2 regions of the Alsobacter sp. P4_H11 genome follow, and region 2 is predicted to be linked to the other one. Evidence: riboswitches for the same ligand, from Rfam matches in the RefSeq annotation. Region 2 holds a riboswitch; the other holds the start of a gene.
The links. Region 2 has a riboswitch for thiamine pyrophosphate ahead of AC1DSZ_RS05140 (ABC transporter permease). Riboswitches for the same ligand answer to the same signal wherever they lie in the genome.
Positions count from the first base shown of each region.

Region 1: linked by a shared signal. The riboswitch ahead of thiC (phosphomethylpyrimidine synthase ThiC) and the one ahead of AC1DSZ_RS05140 (ABC transporter permease) in region 2 are both predicted to bind thiamine pyrophosphate.

Region 1 covers NZ_JBFUKI010000006.1:210,805-218,361, reverse strand. The annotation lists gene thiC (phosphomethylpyrimidine synthase ThiC) at 1-1,661, opposite strand, end outside; TPP riboswitch at 1,712-1,817, opposite strand; tRNA gene AC1DSZ_RS12590 (tRNA-Thr) at 1,997-2,072, opposite strand; gene AC1DSZ_RS12585 (heme biosynthesis HemY N-terminal domain-containing protein) at 2,163-4,022, opposite strand; gene AC1DSZ_RS12580 (uroporphyrinogen-III synthase) at 4,019-6,121, opposite strand; gene hemC (hydroxymethylbilane synthase) at 6,173-7,138, opposite strand; gene tsaD (tRNA (adenosine(37)-N6)-threonylcarbamoyltransferase complex transferase subunit TsaD) at 7,256-7,557, shown strand, end outside.
Region 2 covers NZ_JBFUKI010000002.1:374,176-381,732, reverse strand. The annotation lists gene AC1DSZ_RS05160 (DMT family transporter) at 1-344, opposite strand, end outside; gene AC1DSZ_RS05155 (ABC transporter ATP-binding protein) at 667-1,656, shown strand; gene AC1DSZ_RS05150 (dipeptide ABC transporter ATP-binding protein) at 1,653-2,651, shown strand; gene AC1DSZ_RS05145 (MFS transporter) at 2,624-3,817, opposite strand; TPP riboswitch at 3,992-4,099, shown strand; gene AC1DSZ_RS05140 (ABC transporter permease) at 4,090-4,911, shown strand; gene AC1DSZ_RS05135 (ABC transporter substrate-binding protein) at 4,936-5,877, shown strand; gene thiD (bifunctional hydroxymethylpyrimidine kinase/phosphomethylpyrimidine kinase) at 6,079-6,897, shown strand; gene AC1DSZ_RS05125 (ABC transporter permease subunit) at 6,913-7,557, opposite strand, start outside.

The DNA of each region.
Region 1 (7,557 bases), on a different contig from region 2:
GGCAAGGTCTCGTCGTGGAACTCCCTGGCGGTGTCGGGATCCAGCGACAGGTTGAACTGATCCTCCCAGCGGAATTCGAACCGGGCGCGGGACAGGGCGTCGTCGCGCAATTGCGCCGCCGGATGCCCCTTGGCGAGGTCCGCCGCGTGGGCGGCGATCCGGTAGGTGATCACGCCGGTCTTCACGTCGTCGCGATTGGGCAGGCCAAGATGCTCCTTCGGGGTGACGTAGCAGAGCATCGCTGTTCCGAACCAGCCGATCATGGCCGCCCCGATGCCGGAGGTGATGTGATCGTAGCCGGGCGCGATGTCGGTCGTCAGTGGCCCGAGCGTGTAGAAGGGCGCTTCGCCGCAGGTCGCGAGCTGCTTGTCCATGTTGGCCTTGATCTTGTGCATCGGCACGTGGCCGGGGCCCTCGATCATGACCTGGCAACCCTCGCGCCAGGCGACCTTCGTGAGCTCGCCCAAGGTGTCGAGCTCGGCGAACTGGGCGGCGTCATTGGCGTCCGCGATGGAGCCCGGACGGAGGCCGTCACCCAGCGAGAACGACACGTCGAAGCGCCGCATGATGGCGCAGATCTCGTCGAAGCGTTCGTACAGGAAGCTTTCGCGATGATGGGCAAGGCACCAGCGCGCCATGATCGAGCCGCCGCGCGAGACGATGCCGGTGACCCGCCGGGCGGTGAGCGGCACGTGGGCGAGCCGCACGCCGGCGTGGATCGTGAAATAGTCGACGCCCTGCTCGGCCTGTTCGATCAGCGTGTCCTTGAACACCTCCCAGTCGAGCCTGGCGGGATCGCCGTGCACCTTCTCGAGCGCCTGGTAGATTGGGACGGTGCCGATCGGAACCGGCGCATTGCGCAGGATCCACTCTCGGGTGTTGTGGATGTTGCGGCCGGTGGAGAGGTCCATGACGGTGTCGGCGCCCCAGCGGATCGCCCAGACCATCTTCTCGACCTCTTCGGCGACCGACGACGTCACGGCCGAGTTGCCGATATTGGCGTTCACCTTCACGAGGAAGTTGCGGCCGATGATCATCGGCTCGAGCTCGCGGTGATTGATGTTGGCCGGGATGATGGCGCGCCCGGCGGCGATCTCCTGCCTGACGAATTCCGGGGTGACATGGGCCGGAATGGCGGCCCCGAAGCTTTCGCCGTGCGCGAGCGCTTCTTCCGCGCCCGCCAGGGGCAGCTCGCGGCCGAGATTTTCGCGGGCGGCGACATAGCGCATTTCTTCCGTGATGATTCCGGCCCGGGCGAACTCGTATTGGGTGACCAGGGCGCCCGGAGTTCCGGTCAGGACCCGCCGTTCGGCTGGGCAAGCCGGGGCGAGCGCGTCGGCCGAGACGGACCCATTGTCCTCGGGCCGGACGGCTCGGGGCTGGGCGGCGACGAGGCCGGGACGGATCGAAAGCCAGAGAGAGCGAGCCTCGGGCAGGCCGGCAGCCAGATCGATCACGGCGTCGGCGTCCGTGTAAGGGCCGGAGGCGTCGTAGACGCGCAGCGGCGGCTCCTGCGTTCCGGCGCTGAGCACGATCTCGCGCACCGGGACGGTGACCTGGGGAAACCCGGGCGCGGGGACATGGACCTTGCGCGAGGCCGGCAGCGGGCCGGTCGTCACCGTCGAGGGCGACGCGGGATCGAGCTTAACATGAGTGTTCACGAGGACCTCCAAAGCACAGGCGTGCGTGGAAATCCGGGGCAGATGCGTAGTGGCAAGATGAGATCCTGTCCCTCCGCCGGTATGACCCGGATCAGGTTCAAAGGGTCCAGCTTGCGCCGTCTCAGCCTGCCGAAGCAGGCGCCCCTCGGATAGGACCAGCCTATTCGTACGCCGCTCGCGCGGTCAACAGCGCGCGAACCCCCTCCCCTCCCGCCGCGGCGCACGAAGCGCGTCGACGAACAGCCGCTCGGCGGCTGAGCTGTGGGCACAGATGTGGGATTGGGGCCGAACTCACTTCGTGAGCCCGCGAACAATCAGCGATTGGAGATGGAAAGTGGTGCCGCAAGAGGGATTCGAACCCCCGACCCCCTCATTACGAATGAGGTGCTCTACCAGCTGAGCTATTGCGGCGACGGGCGTGGTCTTAGACGGAACCGGCTGCGTTGGCAAGCGGGGCCGTGCCGATTGGGAGAGAAAGGAGGGCGGCTGGGCCGCCCTCGATCATTGCAGGAACGTGATCGAGCCGCGGCGAGACGGTTCCGGGCCTGGGCCTGGGTCGTCCGGGGCGGCGGCGAGCGGGAAGATCACCTCCGAGGGCGGCGAGACCCGGCGCGAGCGGCCGTCGACAGCCATTGAGGGCGTGGCGGCTGGGCCGGGCGCAGGAGCGTCGAACCGCGCCGCGCTGGCGGGCTTATCGGCTGGCGGTATGGCCGCCGCCGCACCGGGTTGCGGAACGGCTGCCTGGGGCGTGTCGGAGACGACGCGCAGGGCCGGAGCCTCCCGGGACGGCGAAGCCTCCCGGACTGGTGGGCGATCGTCGCCGTGGTTCGCCGGGTGAGGCGTAGCCTCCAGGGCCTTGGGCGGCATCGCGGGCGGGATCACTTCGGCTGGCGTCGCGGACGGCGCTTCGGCGGGCTCCGGAGCCGCGTGAGCAGGCGGCACGAGCGTTGTCGGCGCCGGCTGGGGCTTGTCGGCCAGCACGGGCGCGGGGGCCTCGTCGACATCCGCGAGCACGTCCTCGGACGGGGGCAGCGGCAGGGCGGTGGTGGGCGCCGCCGGCGTGGGCTCGGCCGCCGGAGCCTCGATCTGCTCCACGGGGGCGCCCCACACGAAGGCGTCGAGGCGGCCGGTGACGGGCGACACCGGAGCCCAGCGATCGGCGATCACGCCGTCCGCGATCCAGGCGGGGTCCCGTGGCGCGCGAGACGCGCGGGACAGCCATTCGCGCACGCCGCCGGAGGAGCCTTCGGCTTCCTCCAGATCCGCCATCAGCAGGCACACGCGCGTGCTCGGCCGGCCTTCCAGCAGAGGCGTGAGCGCCTTGCGGGCGCGCACGAGATCGCGCGCATGCAGGGCCGCGGACGCGACCGCGATGCGGCCCTCCGGATCATGCGGGCGCAGGGCCAGCAGCTTCTCGGCCCGGGCGAGCCGGTCGCGGCCCGAATCGCCGGGGCGCACGTCCATGTAGGCGGTGGCGAGGTCGGGATGCGTGGCCTGCGCCCAGGCGGCCTCGACAACCTTGGAGGCGCGGCGCAATTCGCCCCGGCGGGCGTGGAGGCGGGAGGCCAGCACGGCGGCGGGAACGAGGCCCGGCGCCAGCTTCACGGCCTGCTGGGCGCGCAGCAGCGCGGCCTCGGGCTCGCGCTCGGCCCGCGCGAGCGCGTCGGCGGTGAGCAGCACGGCGCGCTGGCGCTTCACGGCGGCCTTGTCGAGGCTGCGGGCGCCACGGTCCAGCGTCGCGAGAGCGCCGGTCCAGTCCTGGTCGGAGCACTGGAATTCGAGCAGCGCCTCGCCGGCCCACGCCACCGAGGGGGCGAGGCGGGCGGCCTCGGCCGCATAGGCGCGGGCGGCCGTGAGGTCGCCCTTGCGGCGCGCTTCAACGAAGAGGCCGCGCAGGCCGAGCACCCGCGTTTCGTTGTCGTCCAGCATCTGCCGGAACGCGCCCTCGGCCTGGCCGCGATCGCCCGCCATCTGGGCGGCCTGGGCCTTGAGCAGCAGCGCGAGCGGCTCCTTGCCGAGCAGCTTGGCGGCTTCGGCGGCGTAGCGTTTGGCCGAGCGGGGATCGCCCGAGCCGACCGCGATCATGCCGCGGGATACGGCCGAGAAGCCGCGGGCGCGCTTGCGGGCGCGGGCCGTGAAACTCAGGATCGAGGGTAGCCGCAGGATGAAGCGCAGCGCCGTCCAGAGCACCAGCACGGCGACCACGAAGGCGACCAGCGCCGCCGCGGCGCCGATCAACGTGGTCTGGATCTGCCCGTAGCGGGGCAGGGTGACGACCACCTGGCCGGGCTGTTCGACGAGCCACGCCCCCGCGAAGGCGAGGCCGATCAGGATCGCGATGAAGACGAGTGTGCGGATCATCGGGCCGCGCCTCCAGATTGCGTGGCCGCGAGAACCTGGTCGGCCGCCGTGGTCACCAGGGCATCCGCCGCACGGCCGGCCGCGAGGCGCGCCTGGGCGAGATCGAGGAAGGGCTTGATCGCGGCCTTGTCGTCGGCCGGGAGCTTGTCGAGTTCCGCGACCGCGGCCGCAAGATCGCCGCGTTTCAGGGCCGCGTCGGCGCGGGCCGCGATCGCGGCGCTGGATTCGCCGGCGGCTTCGCCCAGCGGGCGAACCTTGTAGAGGCCGGTGATGCGGCTTTGCATGCGCTCCCAGGCGGTGCCCTGCGTGGGCGCCGGGGCCGGGCTGGCGAGCTTCTCGGCGAGCGGCGCGAACTGGGCCGAGAGTTGCGCCACCGTCGGCGCGCCTTTGTCGGCGAAGCCTTCCAACGCAGTGAGGGCGCCGGCGTCGACCTTCGCGGCCTTCAGGGCGTTCAGCTCGCGCGCATAGGGCTGGGCGCGGCCAAGATCGTCGCGCACGAGCCATGCGACCGTCAGCACGGCGCTTTCGCGCGCGCCAAGCGCCGGGACGGGCGGCGGCGGGGGCGGCGCGGGAGCGACCGCCGGGGTCGCGGGGCGGCTCTCCAGCATGGTGACGCCGCTCTCGACCTTGTCGAGGCGCTCGGTGAGTTGCGCCAGGGCGGTCGCGGGGTCGGCGGGCAGGCGCTTGGCGAGGCCGTCCAGGTCGGCGCGCGAGCCCTGCAGGGCGGCCTCGTTCGCGCCGACGCGCTTCTCCAGCGCCTCCAGGGTGCGGCGGGTGGCCTTCTCGCCCACGCCGGTCTCCAGCTGGGTCAGGCGCTCGTTGACGTCGGCGGCTCCGCTCCACACGTAGAGCGCGAGCGCCACGATACCTGCGCCCAGCAGGCCACCGATCAGGCCGGCGACCGCGGGCACGAGCGCGCCGGAGGAGCGGTCCGCGCTGCGCGTGGGCGCGTCCAGCCGGCCGGCCGAGGGCACGGACGTGGCGGCGGAGGACTCGGGCGCGGGTTCGGCGGCCGCGGCGGTGGCCTCCGCATCGGCTGCAGACGGCGTAATGGGCGCCGTTTCGTCTCCCGGCGCCTCGGGGGTCATGGGGTCGGGCGCGACTTCGGGGTGATTCGCCGGCTCGGTCGCCGGGGCGGCGATGTCGCTTGCCGAAGTCGCCGCATCAGTGGGGGTCGCAGACGCGCCGCCCGCGATCGTCTCGGCCGTCAGGTCGAGCACGGCCGGCTCACCTCGCGTTCCACCCCGCTTTCGGGATCCTCCGCCGCGTTGATCCGTCTCAGCCATGATGCTCCGCTCGGGTCGGGCGGCTCCACCGGAGCCTGTCTGTTCGTTCGTTATAGCCTCACCGGCCGCATCCTCACCACCAATCCGTTCGGAGATGGAGGGGGCAGGTCCGGCGTCCAGCAGCGCGAGAAGGCTCGCCTCGCCGTTTCCGGGCGCGGTTTCCACCGTTGCGCCGCCGAGGCCGCGCACCGCGCGGGCTACATCCTCGGACAGGCAAAGGTGGCGCAGCGATTTCAGCGCGTCGCCCAGCCGTTCGTGCGACGCGAGCGCGAACAGGATTTCGGCGCTGCGGCGCGAATAGTGCAGCACGGCGTCCAGCGTCCCGGCCCGCAGCGCCTCGGCGGCCGCAACAGGCAGCGCGGGCGCGGCCTCGGCCCGGTAGGTTTCGAGGACCGTGAGCGCGAAGCCAGCGTCGATCAGGGCGCCTTCCAGGGTCGGCTTGCGGTCGGTCCCGGCCAGATACAGCAGCCGCGCGGCCGGAGCGGCGTGGGTGCGGATCAGCGCCGCGAGCGACGTCGCGTCCCCATCGGCCGCATGGATGCGCTCGAAACCGAGCGCCCGGAAGGGCTCGGCCGTGCGATCGCCGACAACAAATAGCGGCAGCGCCGCCCAGCCGTCCGGAACGCCGGACCGGAACGCCAGCTGCGCGTTGGCGGAGGTCGCCACGAGGGCGTCGAAGCCCTCCGCGGGCAGGCGCGCATCCGTGGGCGAAATGCTCAGGACCGGCGCGATCACGGCCAAATGGCCGAAAGCCGACAGCCGCTCGGCCGTGCGGGCGGCGTCGTTCTCGGGGCGCGTGAGAAGAACCTGCATGCGGGACGATGATCCTGAAACGAGCCGCGCGGGGCTGCGCGGCGAGCGACGTCAATGCGCGGAGCCGCCGTTTGGCTCCAATATGTCCTTCGGCGCGAGAATGTCGTCCGGCGCCCGGGCCAGGATCTCCCGCGCCGCGTCCGCGCCCATCAGGGCGGCGTCCGCGGGCGATCCGGCGCGGTGGGCTTCATAGAATTCCGAGCCATCCTCGCGCAGCAGCATGCCGCGGAAGCTGACCTCGCCATTGGCAAGCGTGGCATGACCGGCGATGGGCGTCCGGCACGAACCGTCGAGCACGGTGAGAAAGGCGCGCTCCGCCGCCAGCGCGGTGGCGGTGGTCGCGCACGCGATCGGGGCGAGGGCCCGGGCGGCGGTCTCGTCGTCCGGCCGCGCCGTGATCGCGATGGCGCCCTGGCCGACCGCGGGCGGAAAATCATGGATGTCCAGGATCGCGGCGGCGCGATTCGCGAGGCCAAGCCGCTTCAGCCCCGCAATGGCGAGCAGCGTGGCGTGGATCTCGCCCGATTCGGCCTTGCCCAGGCGCGTCTCCACGTTGCCGCGCAGCAACGTCGTGGACACGTCCGGCCGCAGCCGCTTCACGAGCGCGCGCCGCCGCAAGCTGGCGGTGCCGATCACCGCCCCCTGCGGCAGGTCCGCAAGTGACGTCGCGGTGGCGGAGATCAGCGCGTCGCGCACGTCCTCGCGCGGCAGATAGGCCACGATGTCGATGCCGAGCGGAAAGGCCGTGGGCATGTCCTTGGCGGAATGCACCGCGAGGTCGATCTCGCCGGCCAGCATGGCGGCGTCGATCTCCTTGGTGAACAGGCCCTTGCCGCCCGCCTGCGACAGCGCGCGGTCCTGGATCATGTCGCCGGAGGTCTTGATCACGACGAGCTCGACGGCCTCCTCGGGCAGCCGGTGGGCGGCCAGCAAGCGGGCGCGCACCTCGCGGGCCTGCCACAGCGCCAGCGGGCTGCCGCGCGTGCCGATCCTGAGCCGAATATCGCCGTTCGCCAAAGCCTTGGTCCTCGCCGCCGTGGTTTGTTTCCTTCCCGGGCGGCGCGGACTATAGGGTGTCGGGACGGGCCGGGAAAGTCGGACCCGGTTTGATCCGACGGCGGCGGGGAGCCCACCATGCGCGTTCTGGGCATCGAGACCACCTGCGACGAAACGGCGGCCGCCGTGGTCGATTCGCCCCGCGAGGGCGAGGCCACGATCCTGTCCAACGAGGTGCTGAGCCAGATCGCCGAGCATGCGCCCTATGGGGGGGTGGTGCCCGAGATCGCGGCGCGCGCCCATGTGGAGGTGCTGGACCGCATCGTCGCCCGCGCGCTGAAGACCGCCGGCGTGAAGCTGTCGGACCTCGACGGCGTCGCGGCGGCGGCTGGGCCGGGGCTCATCGGCGGCGTGATCGTCGGTCTCACGACCGCCAAGGC
Region 2 (7,557 bases):
ACCTGCTCCTTGAGGATCAGGATTGACAGAACCATCACGAAGATCGGCGCGGCGAAGTAGAGCGTGACCAGCTCGGCCAGCGGCAGCCACTTGGCGGCCGAGTAGTAGGAGATCCACGCGATCAGGATCAGCACGCCCCGGCCGAGCAGCGCCGGCTTTGCGCGGCTGCGCAGCGCCGCGCCATAGACGCCCGGGCCCGCCAGCATGCCGGCGAAGATCATGATCATGATGCTGCGCGCGAACAGGATCTCGAACACAGGCAGGTCCTGCACGAGCCACTTCACGATGGCGTCCTGCACGCTGAAGCACGCATAGCCGGCCATCGCGAGCCCGATGCCGGTCATGATCCGCGGATGGGGGGAGGGCTGCACGGCGGGACGGACCACTGGGACGGGGACCACGGGGTCCGGGGGGATCGCGGGGAGTATGACGCGGCCTCGCGACGCGCCTGCGTCGGGACGCGCCCTCTTCTGTCACCCAGTCGCCTTTCGCGCCAGACGATCCGCGGCATGCTTGGCATGCGACGCGGAGGCCGACCGTGCCTTCGCCGCGCTCCGATTTGCGGACACGCGTTCCTGCTCTATGCTGAAGCCAACGCCAGCGGCTCGCCGCCGGCGATCCCACTTTTCCGGACCTCCGGTCTCGCCCCATCGCCATGGCGGATGAATGAGCCTGCTTGAAATCCGAAACCTCTCGGTCACCTTCGCGACCCGCTCGGGCCAGTTCCGGGCCGTGGACGGCGTCGACCTGACAGTCGACCAGAACGACGTCGTCTCCATCGTGGGCGAGTCCGGCTCCGGAAAGTCCGTCGCCATGTTGGCCGTGATGGGCCTCCTGCCATGGACCGCCACCGTGACGGCCGACGTCATGCGCTTCGACGGGCGCGACCTCCTGACCATCTCGGACAAGGAGCGCCGCTCCATCATCGGCCGCGACATCGCGATGATCTTCCAGGAGCCGATGACTTCGCTGAACCCGTGCTTCACGGTCGGCTTTCAGCTCGGCGAGACGCTGAAGACGCATCTCAAGCTCGACCGCGCCGCCCGCAAGAAGCGCTCGATCGAGCTGCTCGAGGAAGTCGGCATCACGGATCCGGCCCGCCGCCTGTCGGCGTTCCCGCACCAGCTCTCCGGCGGCATGAGCCAGCGCGTCATGATCGCGATGGCGATCGCGTGCCGGCCGAAGCTGCTGATCGCCGACGAGCCCACCACCGCGCTGGACGTCACCATCCAGGCCCAGATCCTCGATCTCCTGCTGCGCCTGCGGCAGGAGACCGGCATGGGCCTCGTGCTGATCACGCACGACATGGGCGTTGTCGCCGAAACCGCGCACCGCGTCGTGGTGCAGTATGCCGGCCAGCAGGTCGAGCGGCAGGAAACGCACGGCCTCTTCGCCGATCCGCACCATCCCTATACGGCGGCGTTGCTGGCCGCCCTGCCCGAGCGCGCCACCGGCCGCATCCTGCCCAGCATCCCGGGCGTGGTGCCGGGCCAGTTCGACCGGCCGCAGGGCTGCCTGTTTTCGCCGCGCTGCGCCTTCGCGACGGACTACTGCCGCGCCGTGCCGCCCAAGCCGGCCGCCCCCGAACTCGGCTACGCGCTGTGCCACTACGCCCTCGTGCAGGGCCAACCCACCAACCGGGAGCGCGCAGCGTGACCGTCGTTCTCGAAGGCCGCAATCTCTCGCGCGACTACAGCGCCAAGCGCGGCATGTTCTCCCCCATGGCGACCGTGAAGGCGCTGAAGGGCGTTTCGTTCGACCTCGAAGCCGGCAAGACGCTGGCGGTGGTGGGCGAATCCGGTTCCGGAAAATCGACGCTGGCGCGCCTGATCACGATGATCGAGGAGCCCACCGAGGGTACGCTCAAGATCAACGGCGTCGACATGGTCTCGGCCACCGCGGCCGATCGCAAGCGCCTGCGCAGCGAAGTCCAGATCGTGTTCCAGAACCCCTACGGCTCGCTCAACCCGCGCCAGACCATCGGGGCCGCGCTGGAAGAGCCGCTGATCGTCAACACCGACATGCCGGCCGCCGAGCGCCGCAAGGCCGCGCGCGACATGATGGCCCGCGTCGGCCTGCGCCCCGAATATGTGGAGCGCTACCCGCACATGTTCTCGGGCGGCCAGCGCCAACGCATCGCGATCGCGCGCGCGCTGATGCTCCGGCCCAAGATCCTGGTGCTGGACGAGCCCGTTTCGGCGCTCGACGTGTCGATCCGCGCCCAGGTGCTGAACCTGCTGGCCGAGCTACAGAACGAATTCCAGCTCGCCTACCTGTTCATCTCGCACGACCTCTCGGTGGTGCGGCACATCGCCGACGACATCATGGTGATCTATCTCGGCCACGCCGTGGAGGTCGGCAGCCGCGAGGCCATCTTCACGGCGCCGCAGCACCCCTATACGCGCGCGCTTCTGTCGGCGACTCCCGTGGCGGAGCCCGGCGCCAAGAAGGAGCGCATCGTGCTGCAGGGCGAGTTGCCGTCGCCCTTCAATCCGCCGAGCGGGTGCCCGTTCAACCCGCGCTGCCCGCTCGCCTTCGAGCCCTGCCCGAAGGAGATGCCGCCGCTCGATTTCAAACAGGGCCGCAAGGTCGCGTGCTGGGCCGTGCCCGCCGATGGCGAGGCTCAGCCGGTCCCCTCACGGATGTCGTGACGGTTCAGCAGCGAGCCTGTCGCCACCCCGGTGGCGGCCAGCACGATCGCGCAAACCGCCAGCGCCACGGGCGCGCCAATGGTGTGGAACGCCACGCCAAACAGCGGCGGCGCCAGCGCCTGCCCGATGAAGAAGAAGAACGCATGCAGCGCGATGGCTGAGCCGCGCGCCGTCGGCGCCAATTCGGTGGCGCGGTTCTGCAGCGAGTTGTGCAGCATGAAGAAACCGAAGCCGACGGCGCCGAAGCACGCCATGAGGGCCGGCCACGTCGCCGCATAGGCCACGCCCGCCAGCCCGAGGCCGCCGATCACCCCGCCGGCGCGCATCAGCACATGCACCGGAAAGCGCCGCAGCAGCAGCGACACAGTGGCCGAGAACAGGATGCCGCCCAGCCCGATGCCGGCGATCGACAAACCGGCCTGCGTCGCCCCGCCGCCGCCGCGCGCCTGCAGAAGCTCCGGCACGAAGGGCAGCACGCCGTAGATGGCCACGCCTTCCAGGAACACCGCCCCATAGCAGATCTTGGCGCGTGGATTGGCGAACACCAGCCGGTAGCGCCCGATCGCTTCCGCGACGCTGAAGCGCCCCGGCGCGCGGGCGTTGAGATGAGCCGGCAGGCCCAGCAGCGTCGCCACCAGCGCGATCGCGGCCGCGCTGGCCGTAACCGCCATGGCGCCGCGCCAGCCGACCCAGTCCGACATCGCGCCCGACGCCGTCACGCCCACGAGCTGGCCGATCAGAGCCGCGGCCAGGAACCGCGAGATCGCGACCTGCCGCCGCTCATACGCGAAGGCGTCGCCCACCATCGCGAGCGCCAGCGGAATGACGCCGCCCGCCGCCAACCCGGCGACGACCCGGCTCACGAAAAGCTGTTCGAGCGACCCAGCGAACACGCCCGCGCCGAGCGCCAGCGCGAACACGACGAGGCACACGCGCAGCACCAGCCCCTTGCTGATGGCGTCGCCGAGCGGCCCCAGCACCGGCTGGCCCAACCCGTAGGGCAGCGCATAGCACGACGACAGCAGCGCCACGGTGGCGACCGGGGCGCTGAAATCCGCCGCGATGGCGTTCACCATGGGATCAGTGGAGCGGGCCGCGAAAGAACTGGCGAAGCCGCTGAGCCCGAGAATGGCCAGGAGCTGGGTTTCGCGCGCCTTGTCGAGCATGGACATCCTTTCGGCGTGGCCCAAACAGTCTGGGCGACGCCGATCGCCCGGCCCTGACGGTCGCCTCCCTGACCGGCGGCGTCAATCGCGGTGTGCGGCACGGCAGTCTTGCGCCGGGCGCGGTGCTCTCGCGCAACGCTTGCGCCCTGCCGAAAGCCGCGATACGTCTTCGTGCATCTCTCGTCGGGGTGCCGCCCAATCCGGGGCGGCTGAGAGGCGTTCCGCCAACCCGTCGAACCTGATCCGGCTCGCACCGGCGGAGGGAACGTGAGATGGCGCCCAGCCAGCAATCCCCCATGCCCAATCGGCTACCCCGACGGTGGCTCGTCGACCCGCTCGCCCTCGGCGCAGGCCTCGCCCTGATCGCCGCCTGGGAAGCCGCGGTCGCGCTTTTCGCCGTTCCGACCTACATCCTCCCGGCTCCGAGCCGGATCGCCCAGACGCTCGCGCTACGCTGGCGTGTGATCGGCGCCGAGGCGCTGGTGACGCTGGGCGAGATCCTGTGCGGCTTTGCGGCCGGCGCCCTGCTCGGCCTCGCGGTCGCGATCGCGATGGCGCGGTGGCGCCTGCTGGAGCGGGCGCTCGGGCCCGTGCTGGTGGTCAGCCAGGCCCTGCCGGTTTTCGCCATCGCGCCGCTGCTCGTGGTGTGGTTCGGCTTCGGCCTCGCCTCCAAGGTCGTGATGGCGACGCTGATCATCTTCTTCCCGGTCGCCGCCAACGCGCTGGATGGCCTGCGCCGCACCGACCCCGGCTTGATCGAACTCGCCCGCCTGTACGGCGCCACGCCGACGCAGACGCTGCGGATCATCCGGGCGCCCGCGGCGCTGCCGGCCGTCGCCACCGGGCTGCGCATCGCGGCCGCGGCCGCCCCCATCGGCGCCGTGGTGGGCGAGTGGGTCGGCTCCTCGGCGGGGCTCGGCCTCCTGATCCTGCACGCCAACGCGCGCTCGCAGACCGACATGGTGTTCGCCGCCCTGGTGGTGCTCGCCGCTCTTTCGATCACACTCTGGGCGCTGGTCGACCGCTTCTCCCGACGCCTCGTGCGCTGGGCTCCGGACAGCCTCGACCAGCCCGCAGCCCGCGCGGCCGCCTGACATCCCCCGAAAGGACCCCAACCCATGCGTTTCGCCTCTCTCGCGCTCGCGGCCGCCCTGGCGGTCGCCGGCCTTGCCGGTCCCGCCGCCGCGCAGGACAAGCTCACCGTGCTGCTCGACTGGTTCACCAACCCGGACCACGCCGCGCTGGTGATCGCCAAGGAGAATGGCTTCTTCGCCAAGGCTGGCCTCGACGTCACGCTCGTGGAGCCCGCCGACCCGTCAGCGCCGCCGCGCCTCGTGGCGGCCGGGCAGGGCGACATCGCGATCACCTACCAGCCGAACCTCTACCAGCAGGTGCAGGAAGGCCTGCCGGTGATCCGGGTCGGCGCGGCCGTCACGACGCCGCTGAACAGCCTCGTCGCGCTGGCGGACGGCCCGGTGAAGTCGATCGCGGACCTCAAGGGCAAGACGATCGGCTACTCCATCGTGGGCTTCGAGGAGGCGCTGCTGTCCACCATGCTGGCCGAGGCCGGCCTGAAACTCACGGACGTGAAGCTCGTGAACATTAACTTCGCGCTCACGCCGGCGCTGCTGAATGGCCAGGTCGACGCTGTGATCGGCGCATTCCGCAATTTCGAGCTCACCGAGCTGAAGCTCGCCGGCAAGCCCGGCCGCGCCTTCTACCCCGAGGAGCACGGCGTGCCGCCCTATGACGAGCTGATCTACATCGTGAAGCAGGACCGCGCCGCCGACCCCAAGGTCACCCGCTTCCTGGACGCCGTAGAGCGCGCCACCTTCTCGATCCTGAACGATCCGGACGCCGCCTGGGCGAGCTTCGCCAAGGCGAACCCGAAGCTCGACGACGAGCTCAACAAGACCGCCTGGACCGACACCCTGAAACGCCTCGCCTCCAGCCCCGCCGCCCTGGACGGCGCCCGCTACAGCCGCTTCGCCCAGTTCATGAAGGACCGCGGCCTGATCGATACCGTGCACCCCGTCTCCCGCTACGCGGTGGCGCGTTGATTGCCTCCTGCCGTCATCCCCGGCGGCGCGCAGCGCCGGGAAGGGGATCCAGGCAACTGGGTGCAGCATCGGGCAAGTGGCCCTGGATCCCCTTCCCGACCTGCTTCGCAGGTCGCCGGGGATGACGGCGAGAATGGAGCCGAATTGGATGGCTCCCCAACTGCGATGATGTTCCCTCATCTCTGATACAAGGACCCGCCCGTGCCCCAGCCCGCCGTCAAAACCCCCATCGCGGTCACCATTGCGGGCTCGGATTCCGGCGGCGGCGCCGGCATCCAGGCCGACCTGAAGAGTTTCTCGGCGCTGGGCGTTTACGGCGCGACCGTGATCACGGCCCTGACGGCGCAGAACACCCTCGGCGTGCAGGGGATCCATGACGTGCCGCCGAAGTTCATCGCCCAGCAGATGGACTCGGTGTTCTCCGACCTCGCCGTGGACGCCGTGAAGATCGGCATGCTGTCGCGCCCCTCCGTGATCGACGCCGTCGCGGCCGGGCTCGAGCGGCACGGCGTGCGGCAGGTCGTGCTCGATCCCGTGATGGTGGCGACCAGCGGCGACCGGCTGATCGCGGCCGACGCCGTGGACGCCCTGCGGCGCATTCTGATCCCGCGCGCCACCCTCATCACCCCGAACCTCCCCGAGGCGGCGGCGCTGCTGGATACGCAGGAGATCGCCGCCGACGAGGCCGCGATGCGCCGGCAGGGCGAGGCGCTGCTTGGCAGCGGCGCGCGCGCGGTTCTGATGAAGGGCGGCCACCAGGGCGGCGAAACCAGCGTCGACCTGCTGGTCGAGTCGTCCGGCGTCACCCGCTTCGAGGCGCCGCGCGTCCAAACGCGCAACACGCACGGCACCGGCTGCTCGCTTTCGGCCGCCATCGCGGCCGGTCTCGCCAAGGGCCAGACCCTGCACGAGGCCGTCGAGGCAGCCAAGATCTGGCTTACCGGCGCGCTACAGGCCGCAGACCGCCTCGCTATCGGCCATGGGCACGGGCCGACGCACCACTTCCACGCCTGGTGGTGAGCGGCGCGGCGCCGCTCAGCTACGCTTCAGCTTCGGATCCAGCGCGTCGCGCAATCCGTCGCCCATCAGGTTGATCGCCACCACGGTGACCAGGATGGCGAGGCCCGGCAGCGTGACGATCCACGGGTTGGAGCGAATGAATTCGCGGCTGTCGGCCAGCATCGAGCCCCATTCTGGCGTCGGCGGCTGCGCGCCCAGCCCCAGGAAGCCCAGCGCGGCCGCCTCCAGAATGGCGTTCGACACGCCCAGCGCTGCCTGCACGATCAGCGGCGCGAGGCAGTTCGGCAGGATGGTGACGAACATCAGCCGCATCGTGCCGACGCCCGCGACCTTGGAGGCGGTGACGTAGTCCTTGCCCAGCTCGCCCAGCGCCGAGGCGCGCACCAGCCGCACATAGCTCGGCAAATACACGATCGCGACCGCCACGATGGTGTTGGTGAGGCTCGGCCCCAGCACCGCCACCACAAGGATCGCCAGCACGAGCCCGGGCACGGACAGGATCAGGTCCATGATCCGCATGATCACAGTGTCGACGATCCCGCCCAGGAACGAGGCCGCGAGCCCGAGCAGCACGCCCACGATCACGGACGTCGCCATCACGGCCACGCCGATGAACAGCGAAATGCGCGCCCCGAAAATCAGCCGGGTGAGCGTGTCGCG